Regions from separate parts of the Arthrobacter sp. TJ-236 genome, predicted to be linked through region 2. Evidence: riboswitches for the same ligand, from Rfam matches in the RefSeq annotation. Region 2 holds a riboswitch; each other region holds the start of a gene.
The links. A riboswitch is a leader RNA that binds a small molecule or an ion and turns the genes downstream of it on or off. The one in region 2 is predicted to bind cyclic di-AMP.
Positions count from the first base shown of each region.

Region 1: it holds a riboswitch for cyclic di-AMP, as region 2 does, so the genes downstream of both, AC4D16_RS08925 (NlpC/P60 family protein) here and AC4D16_RS07860 (M23 family metallopeptidase) in region 2, are expected to answer to the same signal.
Region 3: it holds a riboswitch for cyclic di-AMP, as region 2 does, so the genes downstream of both, AC4D16_RS03150 (C40 family peptidase) here and AC4D16_RS07860 (M23 family metallopeptidase) in region 2, are expected to answer to the same signal.

Region 1 is NZ_JBZCNI010000002.1:39,617-46,620, reverse strand. It holds gene AC4D16_RS08945 (DUF6457 domain-containing protein) at 1-109, opposite strand, end outside; gene mobA (molybdenum cofactor guanylyltransferase) at 127-774, opposite strand; gene AC4D16_RS08935 (HNH endonuclease) at 771-1,268, opposite strand; gene AC4D16_RS08930 (NlpC/P60 family protein) at 1,514-2,350, opposite strand; gene AC4D16_RS08925 (NlpC/P60 family protein) at 2,374-3,198, opposite strand; cyclic di-AMP (ydaO/yuaA leader) riboswitch at 3,204-3,356, opposite strand; gene AC4D16_RS08920 (iron-dependent transcriptional repressor DtxR) at 3,516-4,214, opposite strand; gene serC (phosphoserine transaminase) at 4,436-5,602, shown strand; gene AC4D16_RS08910 (MFS transporter) at 5,614-6,897, opposite strand; gene AC4D16_RS08905 (DUF3027 domain-containing protein) at 6,929-7,004, opposite strand, start outside.
Region 2 is NZ_JBZCNI010000001.1:1,658,283-1,665,286, forward strand. It holds gene AC4D16_RS07850 (diacylglycerol/lipid kinase family protein) at 1-688, shown strand, start outside; gene AC4D16_RS07855 (MFS transporter) at 739-1,986, shown strand; gene AC4D16_RS07860 (M23 family metallopeptidase) at 1,983-3,275, opposite strand; cyclic di-AMP (ydaO/yuaA leader) riboswitch at 3,279-3,482, opposite strand; gene AC4D16_RS07865 (siderophore-interacting protein) at 3,646-4,698, opposite strand; gene AC4D16_RS07870 (ABC transporter ATP-binding protein) at 4,695-5,636, opposite strand; gene AC4D16_RS07875 (FecCD family ABC transporter permease) at 5,639-6,604, opposite strand; gene AC4D16_RS07880 (FecCD family ABC transporter permease) at 6,727-7,004, opposite strand, start outside.
Region 3 is NZ_JBZCNI010000001.1:673,119-680,122, reverse strand. It holds gene AC4D16_RS03180 (aminotransferase class I/II-fold pyridoxal phosphate-dependent enzyme) at 1-1,173, opposite strand, end outside; gene coaD (pantetheine-phosphate adenylyltransferase) at 1,237-1,746, shown strand; gene AC4D16_RS03170 (YceD family protein) at 1,849-2,370, shown strand; gene rpmF (50S ribosomal protein L32) at 2,373-2,576, shown strand; gene rnc (ribonuclease III) at 2,631-3,440, shown strand; gene mutM (bifunctional DNA-formamidopyrimidine glycosylase/DNA-(apurinic or apyrimidinic site) lyase) at 3,441-4,403, shown strand; cyclic di-AMP (ydaO/yuaA leader) riboswitch at 4,549-4,723, shown strand; gene AC4D16_RS03150 (C40 family peptidase) at 4,726-5,571, shown strand; gene AC4D16_RS03145 (NAD-dependent epimerase/dehydratase family protein) at 5,739-6,710, opposite strand; gene AC4D16_RS03140 (alpha/beta fold hydrolase) at 6,707-7,004, opposite strand, start outside.

The DNA.
Region 1 (7,004 bases), on a different contig from region 2:
TGCCGGCCAGGGCGAGGACGGCGTCGATGTCCACGTCCGTCCCCTCGATCTCGAAGGCCTCGACGAGCTTCCGCGTCCATTCGTGCAGCAGTTTCTGGCGATCGTCCATGGGATCCTCCGGGTGTGCTAGGGAACGGCGACACCCAGCTCTCGTGCATCAGCCCAGGTGTCGACGTCGTGCGTTGTGCCCGGTGGGACCGGGACCTGCCTCGTCCTCACACTAGCAAGGAGGCTGCGCATCGAGAGGTTCGCGGCGGAGCCGCCGGCGAGTACGCCGTCGATCGCGGCAGCGAGATCCCCGGTGCGGTACAGCGCCGCGAGGGGCTGTTCGCGGCCGCCGTCGAGCGCGACCAGCGAGGTGTCGGCACGGTTGCGTGCCTCCTCGAGCAGGGCGTCGAGCAGCCCGGGGACGCCCGGCATGTCACACGCCACGACGACGCTCCAGGGCGAGCGCTCGCCCACCCCGAGCGCGAAGGCGGCGGCGAGGGCCGCCGCCGGTCCGGCGAACGGCGGTTCCTCGCGGACGAAGGCCAGCCGCGGAACCGCACGCGCGCCGTCCTCCGCAGCGGCACGCAGCACGAGCTCGACCTCCCCCGCCCCGTCCGGTCGCGGCCCGACGACGGTCAGCGACCGCGCGCCGACGAGGGCGCGACACGTGCGCTGGAGGAGGGTCTCGCCGTCGAGCACGAGCCCGGCCTTCGCCACCCCGCCGAGGCGGGAGGACCGTCCGCCCGCCAGGACGACGGCGTCGAACAGTGGTTCGGGGTGGGTCACGCGGCGGTCTCGGTCAGGAAGGCGCTCCACTGCGGAGCCGGCTTCTCCAGCTCGCGGATCTGCCACTGCGGTCCGCGTGGGGGCAACGGCACCACCCGCAGCTTCCACCCCAGGCTGCTGAGGGTCTTGTCGCCCTTGGCGTTGTTGCACTTCAGGCAGCAGGCCACCAGGTTCTCCCACGAGTCGGCGCCGCCCCTCGAGCGCGGCATGACGTGGTCGATGGTCGAGGCCGCCTTCCCGCAGTACGCGCAGATGTGGTTGTCGCGGCGCAGCACGCCGCGGCGCGTGGCGGTGACGTCATGGCGGTACGGGATCTTCACGTACCTGTTGAGCAAGATCACGGAGGGTCTGCCGAGAACGTCCGTGGGGCCGACCACGGGCTCGTCGTCCTCCGCGACCACACTCGCCTTCCCCGTCAGCACAAGCACCAGCGCCCTGCGGAACGTGACGACCGCAAGTGGTTCGTACCCAGCATTCAGAACGAGTGTGCGCATTCGACGAGCCTCATCGCTGACCTGTTCCCCGCTACCGGTTGCCAGTCGGGACGACGGGAGAAGAGCTTCGAAAGTGACACTGCAAGAGTAAGCCGGACACGGGGCAGCCGCTAATCACGCGGCTCCGCAGGGCTGCAGGTGTCGTTCCGCCCCTCGGCATGCACGGGCTCACGGGACGGCAGTCTGTTAAACGCGAAAGGACCGGCGGGTGGCCGGTCCTTTCGTGAAGCGTCGGTGCGGAAGCGTCAGCCGCCCACGCGGATGTAGACACCGCCGGAGCCGAGCTCGGCCGGTGCGATCACCGTCGTGTTGCCGTTGAAGCCGCCGTGGACCGCCTGGCCACCGCCGATGTACACCGCGATGTGAGCCATGCCCATGCCGCCGTCGGCGTAGTAGATGAGGTCACCCGGGATGGCTTCGCCCGCGCTGACCGTGCGGCCGAGGGAGAGGTAGCCGGCGGGCCAGCCGTGGAAGTTGATGCCGGCGGCGGCCAGCGCGTTGCTCGCCAGTCGCGTGCAGTCCTGCATGACGCCGAGCTGGCCCTGGGCCGCGGCGGCGATGGTGGCCGCGACTCCCGAGGAAACGGCCGGCGGGGCAACTGCGGGAGCAGCGGGAGCTGCGACGCGCGCCGCGACCGGAGCGGCGACGGGCGCTGCGACCACGGGAGCAGGAGCCACGACAGCCGGAGCGACGACCGGTGCAACCGCTGCGGGCTGGACGACCGGAGCGGGCGCCGGGGCGGCAACCGGAGCCTCGACCACGGGAGCGGGTGCCGGAGGAGGGACGACCACGGGAGCGGCCTGGACCTTGACAGGCGTCCGGTTGAAGGCGACGGTCGTGGTGTTCGCCGCGACGACCGCGGTCCGCTCGACGGTGACGGTCAGCTTGGTGGTAGCGACCTCACGCTGCGGCTGGAGGTCCGCCGCGTTGGCGGCGACGCCGCTGGTGAGGACGAGACCGGAGGCTGCGGCGATGACCGCAGCCTGCCGTCCCATGCCGCCGGCGTTGCTGGTGACGGCCCTCGCGAGGTCCGAGAAACTCTGCGTGTCCCCGCGGTGGCGGGCGATCGTGGCGCGTGTCATGAAGGTCTCCGGGTATGAGGGGTTTAGCGGACGCGGACGAAGCTGGCGCCGGGGAGGTCGGACAGGCTGTGCAGACCGGTGTTCATACCGTTCAGACCGCCGCTGATGACCTGGCCGTTACCGACGTAGATGGCGACGTGGCCGCCGGTGATGACCAGATCGCCGGGAGCGGGCGAACCCACCACATCGCCGTACTGGAAGAACTGACCCGGTGCGAGGTCGCCGACCGACTTGCCGACCGAGCGCAGCGCCTTCTCGACCATGGCCGTGCAGTCCTGCGCCACGCCGATCTGCGCGTAGGCACTGCCGACGAGCCCGTCGGCCACACCGGAGGCGGCGGCGACGGGGGCGGCCGGCGCGGGAGCGGGCTGCGCCACGGCGACGGGAGCCGGGGCGGCGACGACGGCGACGGGTGCCGGAGCCTGCACGGCGACCGGTGCCGGAGCCTGCACGGCGACGGGCGCCGGCGCCTGCACGACCACGGGTGCCGGAGTCGGCGCGGCAACGGGCGCCTCGACGACGACGGGAGCCGGCTCCGGCGCCTTCTCCGGCGCCTTCTCGACGGCGACCGGGACGAGCTCGAACGCGACCTCGGCCGTGGCCGGGACGGTGACCTCGGCGGTGACGACGCGGGAGACGGTGAGGGTGGAGGCCTGGGCCTCACGCTCGGCGGAAGCCGCTCCGTGAGCCGGCAGACCGGCGGTGAGGACGAGACCCGACGCTGCGACGATGACGGCTGCCTGGCGGCCGACTGATCCTGCGTTGGACGAGACGGCGGCGGACAGTGCGGTCAGCGGGCTGACGGTTTGGGGCGCGCGGTGGCGGCCCAGCGTGGTGCTGGTGGACACGTTGGATTACCTCTCCCAACGCCTGCGAGGTGAGCTGTCGGATTCGGATGGGAGTCACCCGGCCGCTGCGAGCAGCGACTTAACCCCAAGGACCTCTCGAAAGAAGTCCACAAATTGGTTCCCCCGCCTCTGCCATGCGAATGGTGCGAACGGACCTCGAGCAATGGCAGAGCTAGGCGATTTGCAGGAGGGTGCCGGATCTAGAGCGAATTTGGCACGGGATGAAGGCTACCCGAGAACCAGCGGTATGTCACGTTCTGGTCACGGTCCTCAGGCTGCTTGCCTTTCCGGCCACCGTGCGGCGCTCCCGGGAAGGGTCAGGCGTCGACCGACACGAAGACGTGCGAGGCCACTTCGGGAGGCAGTTCGAGGGCGCCCTCGACCCCGGGGACGCGGACCGACACGTAGCCGCCCACCGATTCCAGGCTCAGGCTCGCGCCGGGTCGCAGGCCGCCCTCGTCGAGCTGGGTGAGGAGCTCCGGGTCCACCTGGATGGGCTCGGCGAGCCGGACGAGGGTCACGGCGCTCTCGGGTGAGTACGTGCCCATGGCGGCCAGGAGCGTCACGACGCCGTCGGTGAACTGCTCGGTCTGGACGCCACCGAGCGCCTCGAGGCCGGGGATGGGATTACCGTACGGGGACTGCGAGGGCTTGCCCAGCAGTTCGTAGAGCCTGCGCTCCACGCGCTCGCTCATGACGTGCTCCCACCGGCAGGCCTCGTCGTGCACGTACGCCCAGTCGAGGCCGATCACGTCGCTGAGCAGGCGCTCGGCCAGACGGTGCTTGCGCATGACCTCCGTGGCCCGGCGGCGTCCCACCTCCGTGAGTTCGAGATGCCGGTCCCCCGAGACCACCACGAGCCCGTCGCGCTCCATGCGTCCGATCGTCTGCGAGACGGTGGGCCCGGAGTGCCGCAGCCTCTCGGCGATCCGTGCCCGGAGCGCCACGATGTTCTCCTCCTCGAGCTCGAGGATGGTCCGCAGGTACATCTCGGTGGTGTCGATGAGGTCCGTCATGCGGTTCAGCTCCTTGGTGCGGTGCGGGTTCGCGGCTGGAGGGCCGCGCGCGGCCGGCGGTCAGGTCCGCCTCAGCCTGCGCCTCGCCACGCTTCCCAAGGTTAACCCATGGCGACGGGCAGGGCCGGTGCGCGCGCGCCTGCGGCGCCGTCCCGCGCGGGTACCGCGCCGCCGTCGCGGGCTCGTCACGGACAGGGGCCGCGTGCCCGGGCTGGGGCAGAATGAGGGGCACACGCCGCCGCCGACCACCTGGAGCATCCTTGACCGACCTGCCGCGCATCCCCGACCACCTCCTGCCCGCCGACGGCCGCTTCGGCGCGGGCCCGTCCAAGGTGCGCGGCGCGCAGCTGGACGCCCTCGTGCGCGCGGGCAGCACGCTCCTCGGCACCTCGCACCGCCAGGCGCCCGTCAGGAACCTCGTGGGTGACGTCCGCGAGGGCCTCATGACCTTCTTCGGCGCCCCCGAGGGCTACGAGGTGATCCTCGGCGTCGGCGGATCCACAGCCTTCTGGGACGCGGCGGCGTTCGGTCTCGTGGAGGCGAAGGCGCAGCACCTCTCCTTCGGTGAGTTCGGATCGAAGTTCGCGTCGGCCACGGACAAGGCCCCGTTCCTCGAGCCCTCGAGCATCATCACGTCCCCTCCGGGCGCTCGTCCGGATGCCGTCGCGGAGGCGGGCGTGGACACCTACGCCTGGCCGCAGAACGAGACCTCGACCGGCGTCGCGGCGCCCGTACGGCGCGTGGACGGGACGGACGACGGCGCCCTGACGGTCATCGACGCCACCTCCGCGGCCGGCGGGCTGCACGTGGACGTCGCCGAGACGGACGTCTACTACTTCGCCCCGCAGAAGAACTTCGCCTCCGACGGTGGGCTGTGGCTGGGGCTCTTCTCCCCCGCGGCGCTCGACCGCGTGGCGCGTATCAGGGCGGGCGGGCGGTGGATCCCCGATTTCCTCGACCTGCAGACGGCGGTGGAGAACTCCCGCCTGAACCAGACCTACAACACGCCCTCGCTCTCCACCCTCGTGACCCTCGACGCCCAGGTGCAGTGGCTGAACGCCGAGGGCGGACTGCCGTTCGCCACGTCGCGCACCGCGGACTCCGCGGGGCGCCTGTACGCCTGGGCCGAGGCCTCATCGGTCGCGTCCCCCTACGTCACGCGGCCGGAGTACCGTTCGAACGTGATCGTCACGGTGGACTTCGAGGAGACCGTGGACGCCGCACGGGTGGCCGCGATCCTCCGCGCCAACGGAGTGGTGGACGTCGAGCCGTACCGCAAGCTCGGCCGCAACCAGCTGCGCATCGCCACCTTCGTGTCGATCGAGCCGGACGACGTCTCGGCGCTGATCGCGTGCATCGACCACACGGTGGAGCACCTGCTCGGGTAGGCCGTGGCCGCCTACTCGGCGGCTCTCTCCTCGACGCCCGCCTCGTGCTCGATCCGGAGGCGGCGCGGGGCGGTGCGGTCGTACCGGAGCCGCACCTCGTGGTACCGCCAGGCCCAGAAGATCCCGATCGCCGCAGCCAGGAGACCGGACGCCGCGGCGACCCCGAGGCTCCACCGGGGACCGAAGGCGTCGGACACCCACCCCACCACGGGCGCCCCGAGGGGCGTCCCGCCGAGGAAGATCGCGAAGTAGAGCGCCATCACGCGCCCGCGCATCGCGGGCTCGGTGGTGGTCTGCACGTAGGCGTTGGCGCTCGTCATCAGGGTCAGGGCGAAGAGGCCGACCGGCACGAGCGCGAGCCCGAACAGCCAGAGGTTCGGTGCCACGGCGGCCAGCACGCAGGCCAGGCCGAAGGCCGCCGACGCCCCGAAGATGAAACGGAGGCGCGGCCGCTCCCGCCGCGCGGACAGCAGGGCGCCGGCCACCGAGCCGACCGCCATGACCGAGGAGAGCACGCCGAAGACGCCTGCGTCCTGGCCGAACTCGGTCCGGGCCATCGCCGCGATGAACACCGCGAAGTTCAGCCCGAACGTCCCCACGATGAAGATGGCCAGCATCACCACCATGAGGTCCGGACGTCCGCGCACGTAGCGGAAGCCTGCGCGGATGCGGCCCTTGCCCGCCGGTTGCCGCGGTTGCCGGTTGAGCTCGGACCTGCGCATCACCAAGAGGACGTAGACCATGGCGCCGAACGTGAGCGCGTTGATCATGAAGACCCAGCCCGGGCCGACGCCCGCGGTGAGCAGCCCCGCCGCGGCCGGTCCCACCAGGCGCGCGCCGTTGAAGGACGCACTGTTGAGGGCCATCGCGTTCGGTAGGTAGTCGTCGCGCACCAGGTCGGAGACGAAGGCCTGACGCGCCGGTGCGTCGAACGCCGAGACGATCCCGAGTGCGAGGGCGAAGGCGTACACGTGCCACAGGAGGGCCACATCCATGATCACCATCACGCCGAGGCCCACGCCGAGCAGGGCCATCGCGACCTGCGTCGTGATGAGGAGAGCGCGGCGGTCCACCGTGTCGGCGATGAGTCCGGCCCATGGGGCGACCACGAGCTGCGGCCCGAGCTGTAGGGCCATGACGATGCCGAGGGCCGAGGCGTTCTGCTCCGTGAGGATGTCGTAGACGAGCCAGTCCTGGGCCGTCCGCTGCATCCAGGTGCCGATGTTGGAGATCAGCGCACCGATGAACCACAGCTTGTAGTTGTGGATACCGAGGGAACGGAACGTACTCACCATGCCCTGCTCCCTCCTCGGCTCCGCGGACCGGTCACCCGGCGTCGGGCCGCCCGGTGTCGTCGTGCAGCGGATCGAGGCCGGACGGGTCACGGTCGAGCGGAGTGCTG
Region 2 (7,004 bases):
GCTCGTGCCGCTGGGCACCGGCAATCTCCTTGCCCGGAACCTCGACATCGCCGTCGATGATCCCGGAGCCGCCGTCGAGGCCGCCTTCCGCGGCACGGAGCGACGGATCGACGTGGTGCACGTGACCGTGGACCGCGCCCAGGACGCGTCGGTGTTCCTCGTGATGGCCGGCGTCGGGTTCGACGCCGCGATCATGTCCGACACCCGGGACGACCTGAAGGACAAGGTGGGCTGGCTCGCCTACGTGGACGCCGGGCTGCGGAACCTCCCCGGGAAGCCCACGCGGAGCAGCATCTCGATCGACGGCGGCAAGCCGTTCGAGCGGCGCCTGCGCAGCGTGATGGGCGGGAACTGCGGCAAGATCATGGGCGGCCTCGAGATCTTCCCGGGCGCGAGGATCGACGACGGACTGATGGACATCATGACCGTGGCCCCGAAGGGCAAGCTGGGCTGGCTCGCGGTGGTCGGCAAGCTGGTGTCCCGCGGGAAGGGCAAGGACCCCTCGCTCGAGTACTTCCAGTGCCGTACCGCGGAGGTGACCCTCCGCGAGCCGCTGGAGGTGCAGCTCGACGGCGACCCGCTGGGCAAGGCGACGCACATGGCGTTCGAGGTCAAGCCAGACGCCCTACGCCTGCGGATGCCCCTCGGGTACAAGGACCCCGCGGTGGTCAGCGACCCGCTACCCTGACGGGTGAGAACCGGGGCCCCGCCCCGGCCCCGATTCCCGTCAGGAGACGAATGCCCTCGCTCGGCGAACTGATCGCTCCGCGTCGGCTCGGTGGCAGCTTCCGGTGGCTGCTCGCCTCCACCTGGACCAGCAACGTCGGTGACGGCATCGCGCTCTCGGCGGCTCCCCTGCTGATCGCCTCGGTGACGTCGTCGCCGTTCCTCGTCGCCGCCGGCGCCATGATGCAGATCCTCCCGTGGCTCCTGTTCGGGCTCGTGGCGGGATCCGTCGCGGATCACCATGACCGCCGTCGTCTCGTCATGCTCGCCAACGGGGTGCGGGCCGTGATCGTCACGGGCCTCGTGGCGGTGCTCGTGACCGGCCAGGTGAGTATCTGGGTGGTGCTGGTCTCGGCGTTCCTCTACGGCACCGCGGAGGTGTTCGCGGACACGGCAGGCAGCACGCTGCTTCCCATGACGGTCCCGTCGGCAGACCTCGGACCCGGCAATGCCCGCATGCAGGCCGGGTATCTGGTGGCCAACCAGCTCGTCGGGCCACCGCTCGGCGCCTTCCTCTTCGCGATCGGCTCGTTCTGGCCGTTCACGGTGCAGGTCCTCTGCGTGAGCCTCGCGGTCGTCCTCGTGGCCCGGATGGCGCGGACACCCCGTCCGCAGCAGGAACCTTCGGCCCTCGTCGAGGGCGCCCGCCCCCGTCCCATCCGCGAGGGCCTCGCCTGGCTCCGCGGCAACGCGCCCGTGCGGACCCTGATCCTCATCATCCTGATCTTCAATGTCACGTGGGCTGCTCCGTGGAGCGTCCTCGTGCTCTATGCCACCGACTACCTGGGCCTCACCGCCGTCGGCTACGGCCTGCTCGCCACCTCGGCCGCCCTCGGCGGGCTCGTGGGCGTCAGCTCCTTCGGCTGGCTCGAGCGCCGGGTGCGCCTGGCCACGCTCATGCGCGTGTGCCTCAGCCTCGAGGTGGTGATGCACCTGGCCTTCGCCCTCACGACGTCGGCCGCCGTCGCGTACGTGATCATGTTCGGCTTCGGCGTCTACGCCTTCATCTGGACCACCATCTCGACGACCGTGCGGCAGCGTCTTGTCCCGATGCCGCTCCAGGGGCGGATCGGCTCGGTGAACCTGGTCGGCGTGTTCGGCGGGCTCGTGATCGGGCAGCTGCTCGGCGGGCTCATCGCCCAGGTGTGGGGGCTCACCGGGCCGTGGTGGTTCGCCTTCGCCGGCTCGGCGATCACGCTGGCCCTGATGTGGCGCGCCATCTCGAACATCTCGGCCGCCGCTCCCGCGCTCGAGGGCTAGAGCCAGGGCTGCGGGTCCACCTTCTCGTCGCCGACCATGACCTCGAAGTGCAGGTGGCACCCGGTGGAGTTGCCCGTGCTGCCGACCGCACCGAGCGCACCACCGCGGCTCACGGCCGCTCCCTGCGCGACGTCGATGACGCTGAGGTGGTTGTAAGTGGTCTGCATGCCGTCACCGTGGTCCACGACGATCCGCTGCCCGCCGCCGTAGGCGTGCCATCCCGCCTCGACCACCGTGCCGTCGTCGGCCGCGGTGACGGGGGTGCCGCACGCGCTGGCGTAGTCGAGCCCGGTGTGGAGTTCCGTGCCGTAACCGCCCATGGGATTGACCCGGTGCCCGAAGGTGGAGGCGACGGTCCCCTCGGCGACGGGCACGGCGAAGGCCTCCCGCTCCTGGACCACGGGCGAGACCGACGCCGAGAGGGCACGCGCACTCGCGATGCTCGGGGCGATGCCGTCGGTCGCCGGGCCCGCACTCTCCAGGCGGAAGGCCACCTCCGCCCCGGAGGGCGCGGTCACTGCCGGGGCGGCCGCACCGGCGGTGACGACGGCGTCCGGCTGCGCGGCGGTCGGTGCTGCCGCGGTGGTTGACGGCGCGACCGTACCCATGAGCAGCCCGGCCGAGGCGAGCACCATGCCGGCCGTCGCGGACTGGTCGCGGAGACGTGCCAGACCGGAGCGGTTCCGAGTCCCGTTCCGGCGTGCCCGCGCGCCGTGCGGACGGCTGTGGGAGCGGCGCTCCCGGCGGCTCGGCGTCGGTTCGTCCGGCATCTCCGCGCCGGCAGGGGACGTTGTGAACAGGGCGTGGGGTTGCTCGGCGTGAACGGCCTCGAGCGGAACAGCTGGGGCAGGGTGGGTGGTCGCGGCGTCGGATCGGCCCCGCAGTTCCCGACGCGTGGGGAATTGCTGTGCGGGAACCTCCACCGCGGGAGCGCCTGCGGTGGCAGTGTCCGGCTCGGGGGTACCGACGACGGCGGCGCGGCGACCTGACGCCGGACGAACGGCACGGGCGGCACCGGCGGCGGGTGCGGCGAGCGGGAGAGGCGCGACGGGCGCCACCGGGGCCACCGGGGTTGCGGACACATCCGCTGGCGCGACGCCGATCGGGTGGAGCGCATCGTCGATCGAGCGTCGCTCCGGGACCTCTCCACGCGCCTCGCCGATCGCAGTGGCCCTCAGGGAGCGGCGGCTGGGCAGCGTGTGGCAGTCGGACCCGAGCAGGACGGGGTGCTGCTGGTGCACGCGAGCGACGGGCGCACGACGGCGCCCGGACGTAACCGTCTGGGTCAACTGCTTACCTCTCTGGGGACGCCGGCGGAGTCAGCTGTCGGGTTCGAGCAAGAGTCGACTCGGCCCCCTGCCAGGCTCCGGTGCGGACCTGCCGGATACGGCAGCGCACCACGAGCACTGTGGGAGGGCTTCACCCCGAGGCGGCCTGCGCCGCCGTGATCGTGGGTCCTCCGCCCCTGTCACGAGTTGGTCAGGCGGTCCGCTGACAGGGTTGGGCGTACGGACCTGGATCACGTCTTCGGGCTTTGCTGCTCACACTGTAGGGGAGGAAACCCGTAGTTACAATTCCGTTATACACGCTGTGAACAATCAGTGGGATACTGCGGAATCCTGCGGAAAGCCGTTGGAAAAATTGAGGTGCGCACCACCCTCAGGTCAGTTCCGCCCGGCCCTTCCGCCAATACCCCATGAAGGCCACCTGCTTGCGGTCCACGCCGACATCGCGCACCAGGTAGCGGCGGAGACCGCGCACCACAGCCGCTTCTCCCGCGATCCACGCGTAGAACGGCTGGGTGCCCGGCGGGCGGTCGGGGTTGATGGTCGACTGGACGATCGCCGTCTCGAGCAGCTGCGGGGTCTCCCACAGGATGGTGCGGTCCACGTCCACGTCCTCCGGCTCGCTGCCGCCCCGTGCATCCCCGGATCCGGCGAGGGAGACCCAGCCCGGCACCCGGACGGCGTCGCGTACGGCGGCCTCGAGCGGTTCACCGTGCGGCTTGCCGTCGCGCGGGAGCCAGGTGACGGTCACGGACGACGGCGTGTGCAGCTCCTGCACGTCCGCAGCGGTGGGCACCTCCAGGAACGCGTGCCCGCCGACGTCCGCGGGCAGCGACTCGAGGATCGCACCGATCGCGGGCACCGCGGTCTCGTCGCCGGCGAGGAGCACGTGCTGGGCGAGGCCGGGGCTCCACTCGATGCCCCCGTAGGCGCCGGCCGTCAGGCACTGCGCTGCTGCGGCGTTGGGCCCGATCACGCACACGCGGTCACCAGGGCGGCTCGCCGCGGCCCACTCGGCAGCGGGGCCGCCGCGGCCCTCGGCGTCGAGGTGCATCACGAAGTCGACGTCGATCTCCGGGACCGCGCCGTCGCAGCGCGAGGCCCGCACCGTGTAGGTGCGCATGGATCCGCGCTCCTCGGCCTCCATGGCGAGCCAGGACTGGTACCAGCTCGCGCTGTCACCGCTCGCCATCACGCCCGCGATGTCCGGGCACGGGCGTCCGGCCGAGGGGATGATGATCTTGATCCGGAGGTCGAGGCTGTCCCCGGCCACTCCGAAACCCTTCAGGCACGCCCCGCCGAAGGTGATCCGGCGGAAGTTCGGGCTGAGGTCGCGCACGCGGGTGACGGCGACGTCGAACGCCAGCACCATCGGTTCGGTGTCCGCGGCAGTACGCCGTGCGGTTCGCTCGGTCACGTCGGTCATGATGCTGCCTCCACAGGGGTGGGAACGGAGTCGTGCGGGTTGGGTCGGTAGCCGGCCTGCGGTGGCGCAGGTGCTCCGTGGCTCTCGTGTTTCTCGTTGCTCTCGTGGTCCCGGGCACCGTGGTGGCGCCCGACCGGGACCACCATGGGCGTCGCGGACACGGGGTCCTGGATGATGCGGCAGTCGAGGGTGAAGACCCCGGACACGATCTCCTCGGTGACCACGGCGGCCGGCGGACCCTCCGCGACGATCCTGCCGTCGCGCATGGCGATGAGGTGGTCCGCGTACCGCGCGGCGAGGTTGAGATCGTGCAGCACCATGACCACGGTGGTGCCGGCGCGGCGGTTGAGATCGGTGATGAGGTCGAGCACCTCGATCTGATGGGTGACGTCCAGGAAGGTGGTCGGCTCGTCCAGCAGCAGGATGCCGGTCTGCTGGGCGAGGGCCATGGCGATCCAGACCCGCTGGCGCTGCCCTCCGCTGAGCTCGTCCACGCTGCGGTCGGCGAGCTCCAGGGTGTCGGTGGCCTCCAGTGCGTCGGCCACGGCGGCGTCGTCCTTCGGCGTCCACTGCCGGAACCAGCCCTGGTGCGGGTACCTGCCGCGCCCCACGAGATCGGCCACGCTGATGCCGTCCGGCGCCACGGGCGTCTGCGGCAGGAGGCCGAGCACCCGCGCCACGGACTTCGTGGACTGCTGGTGGATGTCCGTGCCGTTGAGGATCACCGTGCCCTGCGCGGGCTTCAGGAGCCGTGCGAGTCCGCGCAGGAGGGTGGACTTCCCGCAGGCGTTCGCCCCGACGATCACCGTCATCTTCCCCGCGGGCAGGGTCACGGTGAGTCCGTCGACAACGGTCCGTTCGTCGTACGCGAGGGTGATCGCCTCGGCGGCGAGGGTGTCAGCCGTCGCGCCGTCCGCACGCTGCTCGGTGGTGGTCACGGTCAGCCTCCCTGTCCGGAGCGGTTGGCGGTGGCGAGCAGCCACAGCAGGAACGGGGCGCCGAGGGCGCCGGTGACGATCCCGACGGGAAGGGCCGTGCCCGGAACGAGGTTGGCGGCCACGAAATCGGCCGCGAGGACGATCACGCACCCCACGAGCGCTGCCATGGTGAGGGACGGCCGGTTGCCGAGCAGACGCCGGGCGATGGGACCCGACAGGAAGGCGACGGACGCCACGGGGCCGGCCGCGGCGGTCGCCACGGCGGCAAGGGCCACGGCCGTGACCATCAGCCCGAGCCGCGCGGCCTCGACGCGCAGGCCGAGCCCGGAGGCGGTGTCGTCACCGAGCTCCAGCCCCCGCAGGCTGCGGGAGAGCACCGCGATGGCCGGGAGCAGCACCAGGAGGAAGAGCACCAGGACCGTGACGCGGTCCCAGGAGCTCGAGTTGAGCGAACCGCTGAGCCATAGGACGGCCTCGGAGGCGGTGCGGAGGTCGGTGCGCGTGATGAGGAAACTCACCAGCGCGTGCATCACCGCCGCGGAGCCGATCCCCACGAGGATCAGGCGGTAGCCGGCCACTCCTCCGCGCCGCGAGATCAGGTAGATGGCACCTGCGACCACCAGCGCGCCGACCAGGGCGGAGACCGACACCGCTGCTCCGGCCGCCCCGAAGAGCACGATCGCCGTCACGGCCGAGGCGCTGGCCCCGTAGCTGATGCCGATGATGTCCGGGCTCGCCAGCGGGTTGCGGAGCATGGTCTGGAAGACGGCGCCGGCGATCCCGAACGCCGCACCGATCAGCACGCCGATCACGGCGCGCGGCAGCTTGTTCTCGAGCACGATGAACGAGGCACCGGGGATGTCCGCACCGCCGAGGATGCGGAAGAAGTCCGGGATGGTGACGGTGTAGGACCCGAGCAGCACGGCGACGGCGAACAGCACCACGATGAGCGCCGCGGCGGCGCCCATGCGCGTGGCGGTGGACCGACGACGGCGCGAGCGGATGGCGGACAGCCGCGCGGCAGGGAGCGCCGGCGCCTCAGGGGCGCCATCGGGAGCCGGCGCGGCGGGGACGCGGTGGAGGGCGGTGCTCACAGCTGGGCCATCCGGCGCCGGCGCACGAGCCAGACGAAGAAGGGAGCGCCGATGACGGCGGTCATGATGCCCACCTGCACTTCGCCCGGTGGCAGGATCACACGCCCCACGATGTCCGCGCCGAGGAGCAGCACGGGCCCGAGGAGTGCGGAGAACGGCAGGATCCACCGGTAGTCCGGCCCGACCACGAGCCTCACCATGTGCGGTATCACGAGCCCCACGAACGCGATGGGCCCCGCCGCCGCCGTGGCGGCACCGCACAGGATCACGACGC
Region 3 (7,004 bases), 990 kb from region 2:
CTCCTCGATGACGTCGAACTTCTTGCAGAAGGCGAAGCGGAGCAGGGAGCGCGTGCGTTCGGCGCCGTCGGCGTGGCAGAACATGGCGACGGGGATCGCCGCCACCCCGATGAGTTCCGGCAGACGCCGCGCCAGGTCCGTGGCGTCATCGATCCCGAGGGGTGCGGCATCCACCATCGTGAAGAAGGTTCCCCGGGGCTCGACGACGTCGAAGCCCGCGGCGCGCAGTCCCTCACCGAGGAGATCCCGCTTGCGGCGCAGGGTCTCCGCCGCTGAGGCGAAGAAGGAGTCCGGCAGCCCCAGCCCGAGGGCGACGGCGTGCTGGAAGGGGGTACCCGAGGTGTAGGTGAGGAAGGTCTTGACGGTGCGCACCTGCGCCACGAGATCTGCCGGCCCGGTCAGCCAGCCGACCTTCCACCCCGTGACGGAGAACGTCTTCCCCGCCGAACTGGCGGTGAGGGTCCTCGCGGCGGCTCCGGGGAGTGAGGCGAGGGGAAGGTGTGCCTGCCCGAACGTCTGGTGCTCGTACACCTCGTCCGTCACGATGACGGCGCCGTACCGCTCCGCGAGCGTGACGATCAGCTCCAGTGCGCTGCGGTCGAACACGGTGCCGGTGGGATTGTGCGGGTTGTTGACCACCACGATCCGCGTGCGCTCGCTGAACGCGGCCTCGAGGAGCGCGGCGTCGGGCTGGTAGTCGGGCGCGAGCAGCGGAGCGGTGGTGTGCGTGGCACCCGAGAGGCCGATCACCGCGCCGTAGGAGTCGTAGAACGGCTCGAAGGTGAGCACCTCGTCGCCGGGGCCCGCGAAGGCGAGGATCGCCGACGCGATCGCCTCGGTGGCACCGGTGCTGACGATCACCTCGGTCTGCGGGTCCACGTCGAGGCCGTAGAAGCGTTGCTGGTGGGCGGCGATCGCGTGCCGGAGCACCGCGAGCCCCTGACCGGGGGCGTACTGGTTGGCGCCGTCGGCGATGGCCGCGCGGGCGGCGTCGAGGATCTCCTGCGGGCCGTCCTCGTCCGGGAAGCCCTGGCCCAGGTTGATCGCCGAGTGGCGCTGCGCGAGTGCGGTGACCTCCTCGAAGATGGTGATCCCGAGCCCTCCGTCGGGGCCGAGCAGGTTCGCGCCTGCTGCCGTCCTCGCCCAGGGGGCGCTTCCTGCCTGCGTCGTCATCCCCCCAGTATCGCGGGCCGATCGCTCACGTGTCGCGGCGCGGACACTGGGTACCGTAGGGGCATGAACCGCGTCGTCTGCCCCGGATCCTTCGACCCGCTCCACAACGGGCACGTCGACATCATCACGAGGGCCTCCACCCTGTTCGACGAGGTGATCGTCGCGGTGTCCACGAATCCGGCGAAGACCTACCGGTTCGACCTCGACACGCGCCTGGGGCTCTGCCGGGAGAGCCTCGCCCATCTCGGCAACGCAAGCGTCCTCCCGATGGGCGGTGGCCTCCTCGCCGAGTTCTGCAGGCAGCACGGCGCGAGCGCACTGGTCAAGGGCCTCCGGTCCGGGCCCGACCTCGAGTACGAGCTGCCCATGGCCACCATGAACCGTCACCTCACCGGTGTGGACACCGTGTTCCTGCCGACGGCGGCGGCCTCGGGGCACGTCTCCTCCTCGCTGCTGAAGGAGGTCTTCGCCCTCGGCGGGGACATCGATCAGTTGGTGCCGGAGCCCGTGCTGCGGGCGCTCGCGGCCGGTGGGGGCCGGCCCGTTTTGGGGGAGGAACCCGCTTCGGGCTAAGATGGCACGTCGGTCACATGTTCTACAGGAGTCACCATCACCAGCGATCTCAGCGCGCCCCTGACGTTCAGTGTCAGGGACCTCGGACGTAGTCCGGGGAGTATGCGGGTACTCGAGGAGAACGTACCGGCGCCGAAGGATTTCGGTGTCGCCCTCGTCGGAGTGCAGGAGGGTTCGCCACTCGAACTCGACCTGCGGCTCGAATCGGTCCACGAGGGAATCCTCGTGTCCGGGACGGCCGGCATGGAAGTGACCGGTGAATGCGGCCGGTGCCTGGAGCCCCTGCGGTTCGACCGCGAGGTCGACATCCAGGAGCTGTTCTTCTACGACGACGCGGAATCGCTGTCGGAGGAGGACGAAGAAGTGCACAGGGTGGAGAACGAGACGATCGACCTGGAGCCCGTTCTGCGGGATGCAGTGGTCACCTCGCTGCCCTTCCAGCCGGTGTGCCGGGAGGATTGCCTGGGATTGTGCTCCGAATGCGGAGCACGCCTGAACGACGATCCCGATCACCACCACGAAGTTCTGGACCCCCGCTGGTCAGCCCTTGCCGGGTTGACGGGCACCGCCGCCGAGCATGACGCGGCACCCAAGTCAGAGTCAGACGAGAGAGAAAAGAGTTAGCCGTGGCTGTCCCGAAGCGGAAAATGTCCCGCGCGAATACCCGCGCACGCCGGTCCCAGTGGAAGGCAACCGCCCCCAAGCTGGTCAAGACCCTCGAGAACGGTCGCGTCACCTACAGCCTCGCCCACCAGGCCAAGGTCGTCACCGACTCGGCCGGCACGCCGCTGTTCCTCGAGTACAAGGGCCGGAAGGTCGCCGACGTCTGATGTCGGATCCGGTCCCTGCCTGGCGAAGGTCCGGCGGGGTCGGCTGAAGCTTTCATGAAGAACACCGCAGAACTCACGAAGCGTCTCGGGGTCGACATCGACTCCGAGACGCTTCGTCTTGCCCTGACACACAGGTCCTACGCCTACGAGCGCGGTGGCATCCCCACGAACGAACGCCTCGAATTCCTCGGCGACTCCGTTCTCGGGCTGTCGGTCACCGATGCCCTCTACCGGGACAACCCCGACCTGTCCGAGGGTGAGCTCGCCAAGCGCCGCTCGGCGGTCGTGAGCACGAAGGCCCTCGCCGGAGTGGCCCGCAGCCTGGACCTCGGCAGCCACGTGCTGCTCGGGCAGGGCGAGAAACTGACGAACGGCCGTGACAAGGCCTCCATCCTCGCGGACACCATGGAGGCCGTGATCGGCGCCGCGTACCTCACGCACGGCATCGAGACGGCCCGCGCCATGGTCATGCGGCTGATCGCCCCCCTCCTCGCCGACTCCGCCGTCCTGGGTGGCGGCACCGATTGGAAGACACGCATCCAGGAGGCGGCTGCAAGCCGACGCCTGGGGCTCATCGACTACCGGGTCGCAGGCGTGGGCCCCGATCACGCGCGCACCTTCACCGCGCGTCTGGTGATCGGCGGCGTCGAGTACGGCTCCGGTACAGGGCCGTCCAAGAAGGAGGCGGAACAGGCCGCCGCCGCGGAGACCTGGGTGCTGCTGTCGGACGGCGCGACCGACCCCGACGCGCCGCAGCCCGTCCTGCCGTCGGGCGCCCCGGAAGCCTCGCACCCCTCGGATTCCCACGCACCCCCGTCACTGCCCGGGGCCGAGATGTCCCGCACGCACGACAACGGTTCCTGAGTGCCTGAACTCCCGGAGGTCGAGGTCGTCCGGCGCGGGCTCGCGCGATGGGTGACGGGCCGGACGATCCAGGACGTGGAGGTCGTGGACCCCCGCTCCCTGCGCAGGCACCTCCTGGGCGCCGAGGACTTCCGACAGAACCTCGAGGGTGTCACGGTGCGGGACGTGGTGCGCCGCGGCAAGTTCCTGTGGATGCCCCTCGAGGAGGCGGCCGGCAGCGAGCAGGCGCCGACCGTCGCGCTCATGGCCCATCTCGGCATGAGCGGCCAGCTGCTCATCGAGGAGCCCGGGGCGGCACGGGAGAAGCACCTCAAGGTCCGGCTCGGACTGTCCCCGGCGACCGGACCGGACGGCGAGCGTCTGCCCACGGACCTCCGGTTCGTCGACCAGCGGATCTTCGGCGGCATGTTCCTCGCCGATCTCGACCCCACGGGCGACGGCGGTGCAGGCGGCCTCGGCGCCGAGCAGCTGACGCTGATCCCGAGGCAGGCCGCGCACATCGCCCGCGATCCGCTGGACCCGATCTTCTCCACCGCGACCTTCCACCAGCGGTTGCGTGCCCGCAGGACGGGGCTGAAGCGTGCGCTCCTCGATCAGGGCCTCATCTCCGGCATCGGGAACATCTACGCGGACGAGGCCCTCTGGGCGGCCCGGCTGCACTACGCCCGGCCGACCGACACCATGCGCCGCCCCGACACCGATCGGGTCGTCGACGCCGTGCGTGGGGTCATGGAGCGTGCGCTGGAAGCCGGCGGCACGAGTTTCGACTCGCTCTACGTCAACGTTAACGGTACCTCCGGCTACTTCGCCCGCGAACTGGAGGCCTACGGGCGCGAGGGTGAGCCCTGCCGCCGGTGTGCCGCGGCAGGCCGTGTCACCCTGATGCGACGAGAGTCCTTCATGAACCGTTCGTCCTTCTTCTGCCCCGTCTGCCAGCCGCGTCCGCGGTCGGCGAGATTATAGTCATCAGCGCCGCCGAGGCCAGACTGCGAGGCAGGCGTGATCCGAACGTGACAGGAACGTGATCGCCGCGTACCGTTGTTCCAGCGCCCGCCCACCTCGGGGGGTCGCCCTTCCTCTCTTTGCCTAACCCTGTCGATGAGGACGGACCGTTCGAACACCACATTCGACAGGGGCGGGGGAACCGAAAGCGGGCTTTCTCACAAGTCCTAGGGGTAAAGACACGCATTGACCGGCACTGGGGCGGCGGTCGATGACATGACGTGTCCGGATGTCCCATCCGAACCCGACAGCTAACTTCGTAGGCATCGGGAAAGGCAACAACATGTCACATAACCGTCATATCGCGCGCCACCGGGCCGTTCCGTCGCGCACCAACCCTCTCGTCACCGCCTCACGCGCCGTCGGCGCAAGCGCCTCGGCCGCAGGTAAGCCCGCCGTCGTCGTCGTCGCCGCCTCCGGCATCCTCTTGGGAGCAGCGCTCCCGGCCAGTGCCGCGGGCGAGGTGACCGTCGGCACCGTCGCCGCCACCACCGCACCGGTCACCACCGTCGCGGCTCCCGCGGCAGGGACCTACACGGTCCGGTCCGGCGACACGCTCGGCGGCATCGCAGCGGCCCACGGCGTCAGCCTGGACACGCTCTTCGCGGCCAACGGTCTCGGACACGGCTCCGTGATCTACCCGGGGCAGACGATCGCCCTGGGCGGCGCACCGGTTGCGCAGCAGTCGGCGGTCGCGGCTCCCGCAGCCGCTCCTGCTGTCTTCTCGGCGTCCACGTCGACGCAGGGCGCGGGCAACACGACCGGCCTCACCACGCAGTCGGCATCCTCCATCACTCCGATGTCCGGCATCGTCGGAACGGCGATGAGCGGCGAGGGTTCCGGTTACGTCTACGGGGGCACGTCCTTCGGCGCCTGGGACTGCTCCGGCTTCGTGCAGTGGGTGTACGCCCAGCACGGCGTACAGCTGCCCCGTGTGACCCACGCGCAGTTCGACGCGCTGCAGCCGACGACCACCCCGCAGCCGGGAGACCTCGTCAGCCAGAACGGCGGCAGCCATGTGGGGATCTACCTGGGCAACGGGCAGATGATCAGCGCGCTGAACCCCTCGCAGGGCACGCAGGTCCACCCCGTCACGGCGATGGCCGTCGATGGGTACTACACGCGCTAGGCCATCCGCCGGCAGCGCCGGGTACAGCGGACGAAGGACGGGATGCAGAGCATCCCGTCCTTCGTCATTCCCAGCCGCTACGCGTCATGGCTGTTCTGCAGCGCGGCCGTTGTGCCGGACGACCCGCCGTCCGATGACTGGCGGGCACGTCCGTGCAGCCGTGGTCCTCAGACGCCGCCGTAGTGGGCGGCGAGCCTCCGGAAGCCCTCGTCGATACTGACGGACGGGCTCCAGTCGAGCACCTGTCGCGTCCGCCGCTGGTCGAACCAGTGGGCGGTGGAGAGCTGTTCGGCGAGGAATCGGGTCATCGGTGGCTCGTCCTCGCGTCCCAGGCGCATCCACGCACGTTCGATCACGGCCCCGGCCCCGCGGGCCACACTGCCGGGGATCGACCAGCGTGGAGGTTCCACGCCCCCCGCCCTGCAGATACCTGCGAGGAGTTCGGCGATGGGGCGGGGTTCGCCGTTGGTGACGACGACGGCCCGGCCGGCGGCGGCGTCCATCCTGGCGAGGCACGCGACGATCGCCGACGCCGCGTTGTCCACATACGTGGTGTCGATCAGGGATGTGCCGTGGCCGAGCAGCGGGAGCCGCCCACGCCGGGCGCGCTCGATCACCCGCTCCACGAGCTGGGTGTCGCCGGGGCCCCAGACGACGTGCGGCCGGACCGCCGCCACGCGGAGGCCGGTCCCGGACCGACCGAGCGCCAGGACTTCGGCTGCGGCCTTCGTCCGTGCGTAGGTGCCCCGCGCCCGGTCGGGATCGGCGGGTCCGGCGGGTGCGCCCACCAGTGAGGCCCCGAGGTGCGCAACGGAGGGGGAGGAGACGTGGACGACGTCGGCGACACCATGCCGGACCGCGGCGTCGAGGACGTACCGCGTGCCATCGACGTTGATGCGCCGGAAGTCCTCGAGTGCACCCGTGAAGGAGACCTTGGCCGCGAGGTGGATGATCGCGCTGCATCCGCGTGCGGCGTCCTCCACCGCGCCGGCGTCGTCGACGGAACCCAGGACGTCCGTGGCCCCGACCACGTTCGAGGGCCTGCGCTGGAAGCACCGGACGTCCTCGCCGGCCGAGACGAGATGCTCGGCGACGGATCGGCCGAGCATCCCGCTCGCACCCGTGACGAGGACGGTCACGGCGTGCCGGCCCGCCGGCCCGCGAGGAACGTGGCGCTCCAGGCGGCCACCCGGGTGCGGTCGATCTTCGCGTTGTGCCGGACATCCACGGGAAGCGCGGGCACCGTGAGCACGGCGGCCAGCTCGATTCCGCGGGTACGCGCTGCAGCACGGGCAGCCTCGGCCAGGCTCGGTTCAGCCAGTGCGGGGCGCTTCGGGGTGGCGTCCGGCTCGACGACGGCGACGACCGCCTGGGTGCCGACCGGACCCACACCGACGACGGCCGCGAGCAGCACGCCGTCGAGCAGTTCCAGG